Regions from separate parts of the Actinoplanes sichuanensis genome, predicted to be linked through region 2. Evidence: riboswitches for the same ligand, from Rfam matches in the RefSeq annotation. Region 2 holds a riboswitch; each other region holds the start of a gene.
The links. A riboswitch is a leader RNA that binds a small molecule or an ion and turns the genes downstream of it on or off. The one in region 2 is predicted to bind cobalamin.
Positions count from the first base shown of each region.

Region 1: linked by a shared signal. The riboswitch ahead of cobN (cobaltochelatase subunit CobN) and the one ahead of metE (5-methyltetrahydropteroyltriglutamate--homocysteine S-methyltransferase) in region 2 are both predicted to bind cobalamin.
Region 3: linked by a shared signal. The riboswitch ahead of Q0Z83_RS26250 (ribonucleoside-diphosphate reductase subunit alpha) and the one ahead of metE (5-methyltetrahydropteroyltriglutamate--homocysteine S-methyltransferase) in region 2 are both predicted to bind cobalamin.

Region 1 covers NZ_AP028461.1:11,161,553-11,167,560, forward strand. Annotated here, with positions in the region: gene Q0Z83_RS51335 (precorrin-2 C(20)-methyltransferase) at 1-809, opposite strand, end outside; gene Q0Z83_RS51340 (precorrin-8X methylmutase) at 1,128-1,745, opposite strand; gene Q0Z83_RS51345 (precorrin-3B synthase) at 1,749-3,434, opposite strand; cobalamin riboswitch at 3,539-3,664, shown strand; gene cobN (cobaltochelatase subunit CobN) at 3,699-6,008, shown strand, end outside.
Region 2 covers NZ_AP028461.1:4,640,798-4,646,805, forward strand. Annotated here, with positions in the region: gene Q0Z83_RS21380 (non-ribosomal peptide synthetase) at 1-2,800, opposite strand, end outside; cobalamin riboswitch at 2,945-3,153, shown strand; gene metE (5-methyltetrahydropteroyltriglutamate--homocysteine S-methyltransferase) at 3,269-5,506, shown strand; gene Q0Z83_RS21390 (hypothetical protein) at 5,747-6,008, shown strand, end outside.
Region 3 covers NZ_AP028461.1:5,696,653-5,702,660, forward strand. Annotated here, with positions in the region: gene Q0Z83_RS26250 (ribonucleoside-diphosphate reductase subunit alpha) at 1-2,153, opposite strand, end outside; cobalamin riboswitch at 2,279-2,464, opposite strand; gene Q0Z83_RS26255 (DUF4334 domain-containing protein) at 2,617-3,084, shown strand; gene Q0Z83_RS26260 (NAD(P)-dependent alcohol dehydrogenase) at 3,088-4,128, shown strand; gene Q0Z83_RS26265 (cupin domain-containing protein) at 4,139-4,624, shown strand; gene Q0Z83_RS26270 (NUDIX hydrolase) at 5,297-5,767, shown strand; gene Q0Z83_RS26275 (GNAT family N-acetyltransferase) at 5,752-6,008, opposite strand, start outside.

The sequences.
Region 1 (6,008 bases), 5.6 Mb from region 2:
CCCGCCGTCTCGACGTCGGCGGTGAACGCGGTGGCTGCCGGGCTCGGCAGCAGGGCCAGCGAGAAATACGGCACGGTCGCCGGATCGACGTCGCGCAGCGGGGCCGAACGCTCCCGGTCGGTGGTGGCACGCTCCACGTACCAGGCGTCGTCCAAGCGGCCGGCCTGCTCCAACGCCTCCCGGACCCCCTCGAAGGTACGGCCCAGCTTCATCACGGCGGCCGAGTCGGTGGTGGCCAGCCGGGCGGCCAGCTCTTTCGGCTCCAGGGTGCCGGGCAGGACGGTCAGCACCTCGTCCCGCTCCATCAGTGGCCGGCCCAGCACCGCCGAGGCGGCGCTCACCGAGGTCACCCCCGGCACGACCGCGGTCTCGTAGCGTCCGGAGAGCCGCTTGTGCATGTGCATGTAGGAGCCGTAGAAGAACGGGTCACCCTCGGCCAGCACCACCACGTCCCGCCCGGCGTCCAGATGCGCGGCCAGTCGGGCCGCCGACGCGGCGTAGAACTCGTCGATCGCGCCCTGGTAACCGCCCGGATGATCGGTCGTCTCGGTGGTCACCGGGTAGATCAGGGCCTCCTCGATCTGGCCCTCCCGCAGGTAGCCGGCCGCGATCGCCCGAGCGTTGCTGCGCCCGTGCCGTGCCGCGTGGTACGCCACCACGTCGGCCGCACCGATCAGCCGCGCCGCCTTGACCGTCACCAGCTCCGGGTCGCCGGGGCCCAGGCCCACCCCGAAGAGCCGCCCGGTCCGAGCCGTCGCCTGCGAGGGAATCGCCGCTGAGGTGTCGCCGCGGCCTGCGTCGTCAGTCATCGAAGTCCTTGCGTGGGTTCTCCGGCCGTTCAACCAGAAGGGATGTCGATCCGGTTACTCGGCCCTGTTCGGCCTTACTCGACCCGTCGGTCTCGCTGGGCCTGTTCGGTCTTGGTCGGCCTGTTCGGTCTAGCTGGGCAGGTTCGGCCTTACTCGACCTGTCGATCTTGCTGGGCCTGTTCGGTTTTGGTCGGCCTGTTCGGTCTAGCTGGGCCTCTTCGGTCTTGCTGGGCAGGTTCGGCCTTACTCGACCTGTCGATCTTGCTGAGCCTGTTCGGTCTTGCTGGGCCAGTTCGGTCTTGGTCGGCCTGTTCGGTCTTACTCGGCTTCTGAGGCGAGGGCGTTCACCGCGGCCGCGGTGATGGCGCTGCCACCCCGGCGTCCGCGCACGATCAGAAACTCCAGGCCCGACTCGGCCAGCGCCTCCTTGGACTCGGCCGCGCCGATGAACCCGACCGGAATCCCGATCACCGCCGCCGGTCGGGGCGCACCCGCCGTGACCATCTCCAGCAGCCGGAACAAGGCGGTCGGTGCGTTACCGATCGCCACCACGGCGCCGCCCAGTCGGTCACCCCACAGGTCCATGGCGGCCGCACTGCGGGTGTTGCCGATCTCCGCCGCCAACCCGGGAACGGATGGGTCACGTAGCGTGCACACCACGTCGTTGGCGGCCGGCAGTCGGGTCCGGGTGACACCTGAGGCGACCATCTCGGCGTCGCACAGGATCGGCGCGCCATCGAGCAGCGCCTTCCGTGCCGCGGTCACCACCCCTGGGCTGAACCGGACATCCTCCACCAGGTCCACCATTCCGCAGGCGTGGATCATCCGGACCACCACCCGCGACACGTCCTCCGGAAGCCCTGACAGGTCTGCCTCGGCCCGGATCGTGGCGAACGACCGCCGGTAGATCTCCGCGCCGTCACGCACGTACTCCATCGCTCAGGATCCCCTCGCCACCGCTATCGCATCTGCCAGCTCAATCGCCCTTGCCGCGCCCTCCGGCCGCCGCATTCCCGCCGCGCCCGGACCGCGCGCCCCCGCCGTCTCCAGCCCGAGCACCGCAGCCCCCGCACCCGGCCGAGCCGCTTCGGTCGTCTCGGCTGGCCGAGCCGCTTCGGCCGTCTCGCCTGGCCGTTTCGCTCCGGCCGTCTCGGCTGGCCGAGCCGCTCCGGCCGCCTTGCGTGGCCGTTTCGCTCCGGCCGTCTTGTTCGGCCTTTCGGTTCCGGCCGAGCCGTTCGGATCGGTTGCGTCCGGCCGGCCTTCCGCCGTGACCGTGAGCAGTGTGGGAATGCCGATCCTCGGTGGTCGCGGGCTCGAGGTCGATGGTCCGACCGGGCCGGAATCCTCGACCGGGAACCGGCCACCGGGCACCGTCGGCTGACGGACGGTGACCGGGATCTGGACGCCCGGCTCTCCGCCACCGGCCGGACGGTGAGTGATCAGGTAGCCGTCGGCGGTCGCTTCGGCGCGCACGTGTGGGCCCGCCGGGCTGCCGCACGCGCGGTCGCACCCCACCCAATGCACCGGGAGGCCGTTGACGAAACGGGCCGCCGCGGTGGCGTCGGAACGCACGTCGGCCAGAGATTTCGCGCAGCCCGGCCGGCCGGCGCAGGCGGTCACCCCGGACCACGGTGAGCCCGACGCCACGGCCAGACCGGCGGTGGCCAGGCGGTCCGCCCAGGTCTCGGCCGCCGACGGCGTCAGATCGGCCACCACGACCCCGCGCCACGGCGTCACGACCAGCAGGTCGGCGTCTTCCAAAACCCTCAGCGGTACGTCATTGAGCCGACCCAACGGCACCAGCGCGGCCACCGCCGAGAGCCCGTCCGCCTGGGGCACCACGCCGATCAGGTCTCCGGGCTCCGAGGCGTCGACAGGCGTCGCTACCTCGACCGGAACGGGCGGCAGGCCGAGCGCCGCCACCAGCCGCGCCGAGACCCGGGCCGGGCCGTCGGCCAGCTCACGCAGCCGCCATGCCGCCGCCCCGCTGGACCGCTGTGCCTCCCGCTCGGCCAGGAACGCGTGGGCGGCGGCGAGGAGCACGGGCACGACGTCGTCAGGATCGGCTCGCAGCCCGGTGTCATGCCCACCGAGCCGAATCACGAACAGGTCGTCGCCGGACGCCGGCCGGGGTCGCGGAACGACCGCACCGGCCACGGTCGGGCGTGGGGCGGGGCCGGTCGGGACCGCGGCCACGTCGGCGGCCAGCGGGACCTGACCGATGGCGAAGAGGAACTTGCCGGGCAGGGCGGCAAGCGCGGCGTCAGCCTGGAGCGCGAGGTCGAGCCGACCTACGAGAGCGCGGACCGTGGATCCCGATAGCGGGGGCGCCGCGATGTTCCGTACGTTGTCATGGGTCTGAGAAGGCAGCAGGCCCGCCGACCGCAACCGGACCGCCAAGGCCGGCGCATCGCTCTGTCGCAATGCTCTGAGCTGCAGGTTGGCCCGGGAGGTCAGCTCCAGACCGCCGTCGCCGAACTCCTCGGCCAGCTCGCGCAGCGAGCGCAGCTGAGCCCCGGACAGCATCCCCCCGGGCAGCCGCACCCGGGCCAGCATGCCGTCGGCCGCGGCGTGCAGCCGCAGCGCGCCGGGACAGGCGTCGGTGTCCGACCAACGGGGAGTCATGGCCCGGATACTACGGCGGGCCCCCGACAGGAATTCACCTCCGTCGTGCGGTGGGTCGGGAGCGTCACAGCGGCCGTTCCACCTTGACGCGGGACACCGGGGTTCGGAAAGGTTAGGGGCCAACGAGCGGCGACGCCGCGGAGGAAGCCGGTGTGAGTCCGGCGCGGTCCCGCCACTGTCACCAGGGGATTCTCTGGGAGCCAGAAACTCCGGTCGCCGTGATGTCCGTCTACCCGGGGCGCGGACCCCGAGGGGGAGTGCGCTGTGTTCCTGCTGCTGTCGACGTCCGACACCGACCTGCTCAGCGCCCGTGCCAGCGGCTCGGCGTGGCGCCCGGCCAACCCGGCTCGCACCGCTGTCGACGACCTGCCCGCCCTCCTCGACGGGGTCGATCTCGTGGTGGTGCGCATCCTCGGTGGCCGCCGGGCCTGGGAGGAGGGCATCGACGCGCTGCTCGCGAGCGGCCGGCCGGTGGTCGTCCTCGGTGGTGAGCAGGCGCCCGACGCAGACCTGATGAAACTGTCCACGGTGCCGGCCGGTGTCGCCGCGGACGCGCACACCTACCTGGCGCAGGGCGGTGCGGAAAACCTCGCGGCGCTGCACGACTTCCTCTCCGACACGGTGCTGCTGACCGGCAACGGCTTCGCCCCGGCGGTCGAGACCCCACAGTGGGGTGTCCTGCCCAGGCCGGAGAGCACCGGCCGGGAGACGGTCGCGGTGCTCTACTACCGCGCCCACCACATGGCCGGCAACACCGCGTTCGTCGAGGCGCTGTGCCGGGCGATCGAGGCCAAGGGTGGCCGCGCGCTGCCGATCTTCACGGCCTCACTACGGACCGCTCCGCCGGATCTGCTGGCCGAGCTACGCAAGGCGGACGCGCTGGTGGTGACGGTTCTGGCCGCCGGCGGCACCCGTCCGGCCACGGCGAGCGCGGGCGGTGACGACGAGGCGTGGGATGTGGGCGTGCTCGCCGACCTGGACGTGCCGATCCTCCAGGGCCTGTGCCTGACCAGCTCGCGGGCCGCGTGGGAGGCCAGCGACGACGGTCTCTCCCCGCTGGACGCGGCGACGCAGGTGGCGATTCCCGAGTTCGACGGGCGGATCATCACGGTGCCGTTCTCGTTCAAGGAGATCGACGAGGACGGTCTTTCGGTCTACGTCGCCGACCCGGAGCGGGCGCTGCGGGTGGCCGGGATCGCGGTCGCGCACGCCCGGCTGCGGCACGTGCCACCGGCCGAGCGGCGCATCGCATTGATGCTGTCGGCCTACCCGACCAAGCACTCCCGGATCGGCAATGCGGTCGGTCTGGACACTCCGGCGTCGACGGTCGCGTTGATCAAGGCCTTCAAGGAGCGCGGATACCAGGTCGGTTCCTTCGCCGACTACGACGGCGACGGCCTGATCCACACGCTGATCGCCGCCGGTGGCCAGGATCCCGACTGGCTGACCGAGGAGCAGCTCTCGGAGAACAAGGTCCGGATCTCGGGTTCGGCCTACGAGTCCTGGTTCGTGACGCTGCCGGAGGACTTCCGGGAGAGCGTCGTGCAGCACTGGGGGCCGCCCCCCGGCGAGCTGTACACCGACGGCGGCGACATCGTGCTGGCCGCGCTTCGCGACGAGAACATCGTGGTGATGGTGCAGCCGCCGCGCGGTTTCGGTGCCAACCCGGTCGCGATCTACCACGACCCCGACCTGCCGCCGTCGCATCACTACCTGGCAGCGTATCGGTGGCTGGCCGACGAGTTCGGCGCGCACGCCGTCGTGCACGTCGGCAAGCACGGCAACCTGGAGTGGCTGCCCGGCAAGAACGTCGGCATGTCCGCTTCGGACGGCACCGACGCGGCGCTCGGCGACCTGCCGCTGATCTACCCGTTCCTGGTCAACGACCCGGGCGAGGGCACCCAGGCCAAGCGCCGGGCGCACGCCACCCTGGTCGACCACCTGATCCCGCCGATGGCCCGCGCCGAGTCCTACGGTGACATCGCCCGGCTGGAGCAGCTTCTCGACGAGCACGCCAACATCGCGGCTCTCGACCCGGCGAAGCTACCGGCGATCCGCGCGCAGATCTGGACCCTGATCCAGGCCGCCAAGATGGACCACGACCTCGGCCAGGCCAATCGGCCTGACGACGAGGAGTTCGACGACTTCATCATGCACATCGACGGATGGCTGTGTGAGGTCAAGGACGTCCAGATCCGCGACGGGCTACACGTGCTCGGTGCGGCCCCGACCGGCGAGGCGCGGATCAATCTGGTGCTGGCCATGCTGCGGGCCAGGCAGATGTGGGCGGGCAAGGTGGCGGCCCTGCCGGGTCTGCGGGAGGCGCTGGGCCTGACCGAGGACGCGTCCACCGCGGAGACCGATCGGGTGGAGGCGGAAGCCCGCGAGTTGATCACGAAGATGGAAGAGGCCGGCTGGCCGACGGCCATTCCCGATATCTCCGACAATCAAGACGTGGTGCGTGTCCTGGAGTTCGCCGCCACCGAGGTGGTGCCCCGGCTCGCCAAGACCACCGACGAGCTCACCCACGTCCTGCACGCGCTCGACGGCGGTTACGTCCCGGCCGGTCCCAGC
Region 2 (6,008 bases):
CGGTCTCCGGTCGCCTGCCGTCGGCGGCACCCGCCGTCAGATCCGGCTGCGGTAGCGCGCGGCGATCCAGTTTCCCGTTCGCGGTGACCGGGAATCGGTCCAGGCGAGTGAACGTGGTGGGCAGCATGTAATCCGGCAACGACCGTGCCAGATGGTCACGCAACGCGTCGACCGGCACCATTTCCCCGACCGTGGTCACGTAGGCCGCGAGGTACTTCCCACCGGCCGGATGATCCAACGCGAGGACCGCGGCACTCGACACGTCGGGGTGTTGTTCGAGGACGGTACGGATCTCGTCGAGTTCGATCCGGAACCCACGGATCTTCACCTGGTCATCACTACGACCCAGGTACTCCAGTTGCCCCTGCGGGTTCCATCGCACCACATCACCGGTGCGATACAACCGGGCACCGCGGTCGCTGAACGGGTCGGCCACGAACCGGCCGGCCGTCAGACCCGGACGACCGACATAGCCGTCCGCGAGTTGCACCCCACCCAGGTAGAGCTCACCCGCCACCCCGACCGGCACCGGACGCAACCACCCGTCCAGAACATGCGCGGTCGTATTCGCCACCGGCACACCGATCGCAGTACCGCCGGTCACGACCGTCGCCGTGCCGTCACCGGTGACCTCGGTCGAACCGTAGAAGTTGTGCAACACCGCCCGCGGCGAAACCGACCGCATGTTTTTCGCAGTGCCGGCGGTGAGCGCCTCACCAGAGGAGACCCACGACCGAACCGACGCCAACGCCGCAGACGCCTCGTCATGGCGGACCAGGACATCGGCCAGGCTCGGCACCGTCAACAGGTGCGTGACCCGATGCCGGGCGATCGTGTCCAGCAGACCTGCCGGATCCTGCCCGGCCACGACCACGACCCGCGAACCGGCGATCAAAGGCCCGAACAACTCGGTCACCGCGTCGACGAAACCCACACCACTCTTCGACAACGCCACACTGTCAGCGGTGTAGTCCAGCACCCGGCCACCCCACACAAGCCGGTTGACCAGAGCACGATGCCCCAGAACGACACCCTTCGGATCACCCGTCGTGCCCGACGTGAAGATCACCACCGCAGCGTCCAGGCCATTCAACGGCCGGGATAGAACGGGAGCGGTCTGCTGACCGATGTTCAGATGCTCCTGAACGTCGCGGTCATCGATACATAGTCCCGGCAACTCAGCAGTATGCCGGTCGGTGATCACCAGCGCGGGCGCGGCGTCGTCCAGGATGCGTTCGATGCGCCCTGCGGGATACTCCGGATCGATCGGCACGTAGGCCGCTCCCGCGCGGAGCACCGCGGTCAGCACCACCACCAGATCGACCGAGCGCGACATGACGACAGCGACCCGGTCCCCGATCCGCACCCCCTGATCGATCAGAAGGTGGGCGAACGCGTTGACCCGCGCATCGAACCGGCCATAGGTCAGTTCGACACCGTCGGCGACGACCGCAACCGCGTCCGGATCCGCCGCGACCCGAGCGCGCACCAGTTCATCCACCGTCACCGGCGCCACATCCAGCGACTCGCCCCGCACCCACGACGGGTCCGGACCGTCGACATCAGATGCCAGCCGGTGCAGGGTCAGACCCGACGCCCCGTCGAGAACCGCGCCGAGGAAACGACTGAACTGCTCGGCATGCCGCACCGGATCACCCGTGGCCGAGCCCGTGGACAACTCCAGCCGGATCCCGGAGTCCGGATCGCGGTAGACCGCGAGGTCGAGTGATCCGACCGGTCCGGTACTGATCGTTTCAGGAATCGCGACGACATCGCCAAGCCGCGGCGTCGATTCGAAAAGCCGGATATTGATCGTCGGGAGGCCCAGATAGGACCCTTGACCGCTCGGCCACAAACGGGCGAGCTGGTGATCCTCGACAGTCGTGTGCCGCCGGGAATCCTTCAATTGGCCTGCGACGACCGCAAGCACATCCTCGAAGGTCCGATAGGGGCTGATCTCGGTGACGACCGGGATCGCCCGCGAGCGCGCGCTCGGTGTCCGCAACGACTCCCGGTCGTCACGCAACATCAGCGGAACCCGGACCGCCACGCAGTCACGACCCTCGACCAGCGCGGTGTACACACCCCACAACGCGATCAGGGAATCAGTCCACGACACCCGCGCCGCACGGGCGAACTGCTGAACCCGCGCATAGGCGTCTTCGGGAAGCGGGACGACAACCGGCCGACTCGCCGATACGAAGACCCCTGACAACTCCTCCACAGTCTCACGGCCGGCCGACCCGACACCGAGGACGCCATCCCAATACGCGACCCCGGACTCGCCGGGATCCTCACCGTCGGTGACGTTTTTCAGGGCCCCGAACCAGCGATCCGGGACCGTATCCCCGGCCCGCTGCGCGGTGTAGACCTCGGCGACACGGCGAATGAAAAGAGAAATGCTGTAACCGTCGACGAGCAGGATATCGGTGATCAGGATCCACGCCCACGTGCCGTTCTCCCGACGCACAAGGGTCGAAGACGTCGCCGGCTCCCCCGCAACCGACGGCCCGGCCAACTGCTCACGGGCCAGCACCCGAATCCGGTCATCGCCATGACCCACGTCGACGACCTCGGTCGACAGAGTCGAACCGGTGTCCACGTACTGAAAGGGAACACCGCCGACGTCACCGAAACGCACTCGCAGCGCGTCGGTCTCCGCGAAAACAGCACCCACCGACGCCACGAAAACGGCCGGATCGACCACACCGTCCAACCACAACAACTGACCGGCACGAAACACCGAGGGCTCCGGCGCAAGCCGCCGAGCCACCCAGTTACCACGCTGACTCGCGGTCAACTCCACACGATCAGAAGCCGTCAACGGAAGCACACCCACTTCTCTTGAGACCAGACCGAGCCAACCGAAGCAACGATCGCCACAACCCTAATGAAGGTTAGGCTAACCTTGCAACGCCTTGCAGAACGGGTCCGCGGCACGGCTAGGATGGCGGGCGGTGCTGGTTCACCCCGTCAGCCAGGCGGGGTGTCGTAAGAGGGAACCCGGTGCGAGACCGGGACTGCCCCGCAGCGGTGAGTGGGAACGAAAGCCGTCATCAAGCACTGGACCGCAGGGTCTGGGAAGCGACGGCCGGTAGGAGGCGTGACGCCGTGCCCGCGAGTCCGAAGACCTGCCAACACTGCGCCCGTCGTCCGGTGGGCGCCGCCGGCGGTCTCTCGGGAGGACCAGGGCGGAAGCCGGCCCTCGGCCGCGTCTTCCCCTGACCCTCACGTGCCCGCCGGGCACTTCGAGGGAAGGAAATCCCTGGTGAGTAACACCTTCGGGCAGAGCACCGTGCTCGGCTATCCGCGCATCGGCACCAACCGGGAACTGAAGAAGGCCGTCGAGGCCTACTGGGCCGGCACCATCGACGCCGACGACCTCGAGAAGACCGCCGCCGGGCTGCGGGCCGAGGTGTGGCAGCAGCTGCGCAACGCCCGCCTCGACTCGATCCCGTCGAACACGTTCTCCTACTACGACCATGTCCTGGACACCGCGGTCGCGGTCGGCGCGATCCCGGCCCGGTTCGCCCGGCTCGGCCTGTCCGGCCTGGACACCTACTTCGCGATGGCACGCGGCGTGGACGCCGAACCCGCGCTGGAACTGACCAAGTGGTTCGCGACGAACTACCACTACCTGGTTCCGGAGATCGACGCGGACACGGTCTTCAAAGCCAACCCCACCAAGGCCCTCTCCGAGTACGCCGAAGCGCGCGCCCTGGGTATCGAGACGCGTCCGGTGCTGGTCGGTCCGGCGACGTTCCTGCTACTGGCCAAGGGCGCAGACCCGTTCGCGCGCCTCGACGACCTGGTCGACGCGTACGCGCGGATCCTCAACGCGCTCGCCGACGCAGGCGTGGGCTGGGTGCAGCTCGACGAGCCGGCGTATGTGGCCGACCGCACTCCGGCCGAGGTCGAAGGGCTTCGCCGCGCTTACACCCGGCTCGGGGAGCTGGCCAACCGGCCCCGCATCTTCGTGGCCACCTATTTCGGGGAGATCCGTGGCGCCCTGAGCGCTCTGCTCGACACCCCGGTCGAGGCGATCGGCCTGGACCTGGTCGCCGGGCCCGGTAACCTGCGCAAGCTCGCCGCCTCCGGGCCACTCGCCGGGCGGATCATCGTGGCCGGGCTCGTCGACGGGCACAACATCTGGCGCACCGACCTGCGGGCCGCGATCACCAACGGCGCGACCGTCACCGCTCTGGCCGACCATGTGGCCGTGTCCACCTCCTGTTCGCTGCTGCACGTGCCGGTCGACCTGTCAGTGGAGACCCGGCTGGCGCCGGAACTGTTCGAACGGCTGGCGTTCGCCCGGCAGAAGGTCGACGAGGTGGTGCTGCTCGGCAAGGCGCTGCGCGATGGAACGGCGCATGTGCCCGTACCGCTGCCCGGCGGTCCGCACGTATGGCGCAACGGTGACGTGCGCACCCGCCTGGCCGCCCTCTCCCCCGCCGCGCGGCGACGTGCACCCTTTGTGGAACGGGCCGCCCTCCAGCAGGCGCACCTGAACCTGCCGGAGTTGCCGACCACGACCATCGGGTCGTTCCCGCAGACAGCCGAGCTGCGCAAGGCCCGCGCCGAACTGCGGGCCGGCCGGCTGGACGCCGACGGTTACACGGCGCGGATGCGGGCCGAGGTCGAACACGTCATCCGCCTGCAGGAACAGCTGGGGCTGGACGTGCTGGTGCACGGCGAGCCGGAACGCAACGACATGGTCCAGTACTTCGGCGAGCAGCTCGACGGGTTCGCAGCGACCGACCACGGCTGGGTCCAGTCGTACGGCTCCCGGTGCGTGCGGCCGCCGATCATCTACGGAGACGTGGCCCGCAAGGCGCCGATGACCGTCGAGTGGTCGGGGTACGCCCAGTCGCTGACGGCCAAGCCGGTCAAGGGCATGCTCACCGGGCCGGTCACCATTCTGGCGTGGTCGTTCGTGCGCACCGACCAGCCGCTGAGTGACACCGCCGACCAGGTGGCGCTGGCGTTGCGGGACGAGACCGTCGACCTGGAGGCGGCCGGGATCCGGGTGATCCAGGTCGACGAGCCCGCTCTGCGCGAGACGCTGCCGCTGCGCCACGCCGATCAGGAGTCCTACCTGCAATGGGCGGTCGGCGCGTTCCGGCTGGCCACCAGCGGTGTCGCCGACGAGACGCAGATCCACACCCACCTGTGCTATTCGGAGTTCGGGGACGTGATCACCGCGATCGACGAACTCGACGCCGACGTCACCAGCATCGAGGCGTCCCGTTCGAAGATGGAGGTCCTCGGCGACCTGGCCGCCATCGGCTACAGCCGCGGCGTCGGCCCCGGTGTGTGGGACATCCACTCCCCGCGCGTGCCGTCGCACGACGAGGTGGTGACCGCGTTGCGTAACGCCGTCGCCGCCGTCCCGGCCCGCCGGTTGTGGGTCAACCCCGACTGCGGCCTGAAGACCCGCGGATATCCGGAGACCGAGGCGTCCCTGCGGCACCTGGTCGCGGCCGCCGCCGAGGTTCGCGGCAGCTGACCTTCCTCGGCTTACCAATGGACCGAGGGTGTCGAACCACCACCGGTCAGGAGAGACGGGCGGCTTCGGCGGCGGCGAGCAGGACGACGCCGACGCCGAAGTCGGCCCGCCCGGCCGGGCAGCCGTAGGGTCGCGCGGGAGAGAGCGCCCGCTGACACTTCACGACCTCGAAGGGTCACAATGGTCGGGCCCTCGACGGCGACCGACGGGTTGCGGGGACACCGAGAGAGGACCGTACCGGTGGACGATCCCCGACTGACGCCGTTCCTCGAGCACGTCGAGGTCCTCCGTCGGCTTGACCGGGGTCGCGACGTCTTCGGAGCCGAGCGCCACCACTGGCAGGTCCGACCGCCGCTGGGCGAGCAACCGGTCGCAACCCTGGAACAGGACCTCGGCTACCGCCTTCCGGCGGGTTACCGCACCTACCTCACCGCGTACGGCAACGGCGGCGCCGGTCCCCTGTTCGGCATCAGAACGTTTCCGTCGCACCTGTCCGCCACCG
Region 3 (6,008 bases), 1.1 Mb from region 2:
TTCAGTGACTGCGACTGGTCGATGAACGGCGCCCGGGCGGCGGCGAGTTCGATGAGCGACTTCTGCGGCAGTTCCCACGCCGTCCGGAACAGTTCCCGCACATCGGCCGGGAGTTCGGTGATGCCCTGCACGGAACCTTCGGCCCGCTTGATCTGCTCCCGAATGGCGGCGGTCCACAGTCCGCGGGACTTCAACTCCCGTACCAGATAGGTGTTGATCTGCAGGAACTCGCCGGACATCGTCTCCCGTTTGAACAGGTTGGAGACCTGCGGCTCGATGCATTCGTAGGCGCCGGCGATCGACGCGATCGTCGCCGTCGGCGCGATCGCGATCAGCAGCGAATTGCGCAGCCCGTGCTCGGCGATCCGGGCGTGCAGGTCCTCCCAGCGCGAAACCTGCGACACCTCGGCACCCCAGAGCGAAGGGTGCAATCGCCCCTTGGCGGCACGCGTCTCGGCGTAGGCCGGATGCGCGCCGAACCGCGCGGCCAGATCGGCCGACGTCTCCAGAGCGGTCAGGAAGATCTCCTCCTGAACGCGGGTGGAGAGCGAACGCGCTTCGTCGGAGTCGAACGGCAGCCGCAACGTGAAGAACGCGTCCTGAAGACCCATCAGCCCGAGCCCGACCGGACGCCAGCGCGGATTCGACGCAGCGGCCTGCGGCGACGGGTAATAGTTGATGTCGATGACCCGGTCCAGGTGGACGACGGCCGTCCGGACGGTTTCCCGCAATCTCTCCCAGTCGACACCGTCGACGGTGACATGTGCATCGAGATTGATCGACCCGAGATTGCATACCGCCGTCTCGTCGTCGTTGTTGACCTCGAGGATCTCGGTGCACAGGTTGGACAGGTGGATCGTGTTGCCCGGCTCCCCGGTCTGGTTGGACAGCGCGTTCGACCGATCCTTGAACGTCATCCACCCGTTGCCGGTCTGTGCGAGGGTGCGCATCATCCGCCCGTACAGATCCCGGGCTTTGACGGTTTTGACGGCCTTCTTCTCGGCCGCACGGTAGGCCTCGGTGAACGCCTCGCCGAACACATCGGGCAGCTCCGGGGCGTCGGACGGGTCGATCAGCGACCATTCCTCGTCGGCCTCGACCCGGCGCATGAACTCGTCCGGGATCCAGTTGGCCAGATTGAGGTTGTGGGTGCGCCGGGATTCCTCGCCGGTGTTGTCGCGCAGTTCCAGGAACTCCTCGACGTCCGGGTGCCACGGCTCCAGATAGATACACGCCGCGCCCTTGCGCCGGCCGCCCTGATTGACCGCCGCCACCCCGGCGTCGAGGGTCTTCAGGAACGGGACGATGCCGTTCGACCGGCCGTTCGTGCCGCGAATCAGCGCGCCCCGGCCGCGGATCCGCGACCACGCGATCCCGATACCGCCGGAGAATTTCGACAGCTTCGCGACCTGGTGGTACCGCTCGTAGATGGAGTCGAGTTCGTCCTTCGGCGAGTCGACCAGGAAACACGACGACATCTGGGTGTGCCGGGTCCCCGAGTTGAACAGGGTCGGCGAGCTGGGCAGATAGGCCAGCGACGACATCAGCCGATAGAACCCGATCGCCTCCCGCGCGTCCTTCGACAGGCCGCAGGCGACTCGCAACAGCCAATACTGTGGCGTCTCCACCACCAGCCGCTCATGCGGATGGCGCAGCAGATAGCGGTCGGCGACCGTGCGCAGCCCGAAATACTCGAACCGCAGATCACCGTCGGCGTCCACGGCGTCGTCGAGTTTCCGGGCATTGGCGGCCACGAATGCGGCGGTCTCGTCCCCGATCAGACCGAGGCCGTGCGCGTACCGGATCGACTGGCTGAAACTCGCCACGCCCTGGAGGCGGACCTCCTTGTCGACGTACGCGGCGAGCAGCCGAGCCGCCAGCTTCGAATACTGCGGCTCCTCGCCGATCAGCTCAGCGGCCGTCTGGATCGAGAGTTTGTCGAGCTCAGCGGTGGTCGCTCCGTCGTACAACCCGCTGATGGTCTTTGTCGCCACGCGCAGCGGGTCGACCTCGCCGAGGTCGGCGACCCACAACTCGACCGCCTTGACGATCTTGTTGACGTCGACCGGCTCCAGGTCGCCGTTTCGTTTGCGCACCTGCATCACGTGCCGTCGCTGCTCCGGCACGCCCGCTTTCTGCGGCGTGAGTGTCATGCCCTCTCCTCGCGAGCTGGGCGCGCGGGGGCAGACACCAACGGTCCCCGGGCATGCGGGGACGCTTCGGCGTCGGCCGTCCCACGCGGCCTTCGACCGCCGCACACCACGGTGGCGTGCGGCGCGCTGGCAGGTCTTCGGACTCGTGGGCGTCCAGCTCGGTCCTACCGGCCGTCGCTTCCCAGGCTTCTTCGCGATGCCCAGTGCTTGATGACGACTTTCGTTCCCACTCACCGCTGCGGGGCAGTCCCGGATTTGCACCGGGTTCCCTTGTTGCCTCGGGCAGGCCTGTGCGACCTGTCCGAACCAGCTGCGTGGGCCACCATATATGGGCGACATCCGAATTTCCTAACCCAACATGGTGTGTTGACCATGTCACTCCCCGGCGGTACCGCAATCGCCCCGTAGCGCCCGCGACGACCGCCGCCCTATATTGGCGGGACGCCAATAAGAGGGGTGGGACATGGACGCCGCAACCGCTCGCAGCCGCATCGCCGACATCCGCGCCGATGCCGGAAAGACCACCATCGATGAACTCGACGCCCTCTGGGCCGCCCTGCCGACAGTCCGCCCCGAAGAGATCCTCGGCCAATGGCGGGGCAGCGAATTCGTGAGCGGACACCGTTTCGAGGGTTATCTTCCAAAGATCCGGTGGTACGGCAAACGCTTCACCTCACTCACCGAAGTCGCGCCACTGGTCTGCCGCGACGACGACGGCGACCTGTTCGACGACGAGGAACGCGCCAAGGGCGGCGCCGGCCTGTGGACCGTCGAGTTCCGTGGCGAGGCGACCGCGACCATGGTCTACGACGGACAACCGGTCCTCGACCACTTCAAACGCGTCGACGACGACACCCTGCTCGGCGTGATGAACGGCAAGGGCGTGCTCGACGCCGGCCGGCACTACTACTTCGTCCTCGAACGGGACTGACCGGTGCGCATCCGGGCGGCACTCGTCGAAACGGCCGGCGGACCCTTCACCCTCCGTGACCTCGACCTCGAACCGCCGCGCGCCGACGAGGTGCTGATCCGGGTCACCGCGGCCGGCATCTGCCACACCGACCTCAGCATGCGGCGACGCTGGCCGGCCCGGATCTCCCCGATGGTCTTCGGCCACGAGGGCGCCGGCGTCGTCGAAGCGGTCGGCGACGCGGTCACCACGGTCACCGTCGGCGACACGGTTGCGGTGAGTTACCGCAGTTGCGGGCAGTGCGAACTGTGCCGGGCCGGCCATCCGGCGTACTGCCTGCTCAGCGATCTCAACATGCGCGGCACGCGCGCCGACGGCAGCACACCGCTGACCAGCGGCGAAGACAAAGTCTTCGGCAACTTCTTCGGCCAGTCCAGCTTTGCGACACATCTGCTGGCCTATCAAACCAATGTGGTACGGGTACCGCCCACTTTGTCACCCACAGTAGCCGCGCCGCTCGGTTGCAGCGTTCAGACCGGCGCCGGAACCGTCCTCAACGTGCTCCGCCCCTCCCCCGGCGAGACGGTTCTCGTGTTCGGAGCCGGCAGTGTCGGCCTGTCCGCGGTGATGGCCGCCGTCTCGCTGGGCTGCGAGGTGATCGCCGTCGACCCGGTCGCCGCGCGCCGTGAGCTGGCCGTCGAACTCGGCGCGGCCGGCACCGAACCCAAAACCGCCCACCACGTCATCGACACGACCGGCCGGGCCGACGTGATCGCCCAGGCCATCGGGCTGCTGCGCCGCCGCGGCACGCTCGCGCTGGTCGGCCTCGGCACGAAAGCCGAATTCGACATCATGACCGTGATGTACAACGGCCTGCGCATCCGCGGTGTCATCGAGGGCGACGCCACCCCTGCCGTGTTCCTGCCGCAACTGGTCGACCTGCACCGTCTCGGACGACTCCCGGTGGAGAAACTGATCACCGAATACCCGTTCGAGGCCATCGAGTCAGCCGCACGGGACGCCGCCGCCGGAAAGGTCGTCAAACCGGTGCTGACTTTCGGGTAGACATTGATCTATGACTTATCCACCACCGCGGTACCACGGGGTAACCGGTGAGAAGACGGCTCTCTACCGGCCCGCGGGCACACCACCCGAGTTCGTCTACCCGAACAACGGCACCAGGGTGCACCACCTGGCCACGGGTGCGTCCACGGGCGGTCTCTTCGGCCTCTACCGGTGGGAGTGCGGCCCGGGCGTGACCGGCCCGAACCCCCATTTCCACCGTACGATCAGCGAGTCGTTCTACATCCTGTCCGGCGTCATGAACATCTTCAACGGCGACAAGTGGATCGAGGCCGAACCGGGCGATTGGGTGCACGTGCCGATCGGCGGCATTCACGGCTTCAAGAACCGGTCCGGCGCCCCGGTGTCGATGCTGCTGCACTTCTCCCCCGGAGCCCCACGGGAAAGCTATTTCGAGGGAATCGCACACGTCGACGAGATGACCGAAACCGAACGAGCCGAGTTCTACGCGAAGCACGACAACATCTGGCTCGACTGACCCGGCACCGCATCCACCCGCCGCGGCGGCGTCGGGTGACGACCGCTTCGATCGATCGTCACCCGACGCCCACCAGAACTCCGGCCCAGGCTCGCGGCCACTTCCCGAATGAGACCGCCGACCCCAAGAGCACCTGCCCCATCCGGGCCTACGGCCACATCCCGACCGAAACCGCCGCCTCTGAAATGCATCTACCTGGCCCTGGTGAGTCTCGACCCGACCGGCGCTGGCTGGCGGCAGCGCGGCAAAGCACCTCTGGACGCCCTCCAGACCGCCTCGAAGGCCGCCTCGACCCGGCCACCCACTCATCAACTCACAGATCAAGATCAGCCGGCCGTTTGCCAGGCCCTCAGCTTCAGATCCTTGCCGCGGCCCGGTCGACCAGCATCGCGACGAGCTGGTCATCCGAAATCTCCACCGACAGGCTGTCAGCAGGCTCCTGACCAGGGTGTTCGGTCGTCATCTTGGCGTCTCCCTAGACATCGAGATCCGCCGACAAATTACCGTCCCGTCGTTTGGGGACGCTGAGGGGACTCCTGCGGAGGCCGAGTGGTCGGCGATATGTCGAAGTCGGCTGGAAGTAGCCGGTGAACATAGGCGTGCGTAACGACGTGGCGGGACGAGGTGGCGGATAGCCTCGGGCAGTGAGTGGGCGGCGGATAGCCTCGGGCGGTGAGTGCTGCTGAGTGGACTGCCACGTTGCCGCGTAAGCGGATGGGGGCCGGGGTGCTGTTCGGGGATGGGCGGGGGCGGGTGCTGTTGGTTGAGCCGTCGTACAAACCGGACTGGGAGGTTCCCGGTGGGTGCGTCGAAGCCGATGAGTCGCCTCGGGCTGCGGCTCAGCGCGAGATCCGCGAGGAACTGGGGCTTTCCGTCGACGTCGGGCGCGTGCTCGTCGTCGACTGGATCGGGCCGCGCGATGGCCGTACCGAAGGATTGATGTTGATCTTTGATGGCGGCACCGTCGCGGATGGTGACGCCATTCGTCTGCCCGCCGACGAACTGCGCGGATGGGCCTGGTGCACCGAGGCGGAGGCCGGCGAGAGACTGTCGCCGCTGCTCGCGCGGCGGATCGCCGCGGCGATTCGGGCCCGCGAAGCCGGGATCTGCGCCTATCTGGAGGAAGGTTACGATGTCGCCTGAGCCGCCTCCTCCACCTCGGCCAAGACGGACGTCGCGCCGGCCGCCGTCGCCAGCGCACGCGCCTCGGTGATCATCTCGGTGGTGTCGCGGCCCTCGGCGGCCGCGATGTAGATCAGCCCCACCAGGTTCGCCGCGATGCCGATCGGGAAGTCGTGCTCGCGGCGTATTGCTGTCGACTCCTCCAGCAACTCGCGGGCGGCCGTCAGATTGCCTGCCCGATGCTCGGCGACACCCAGGTGCC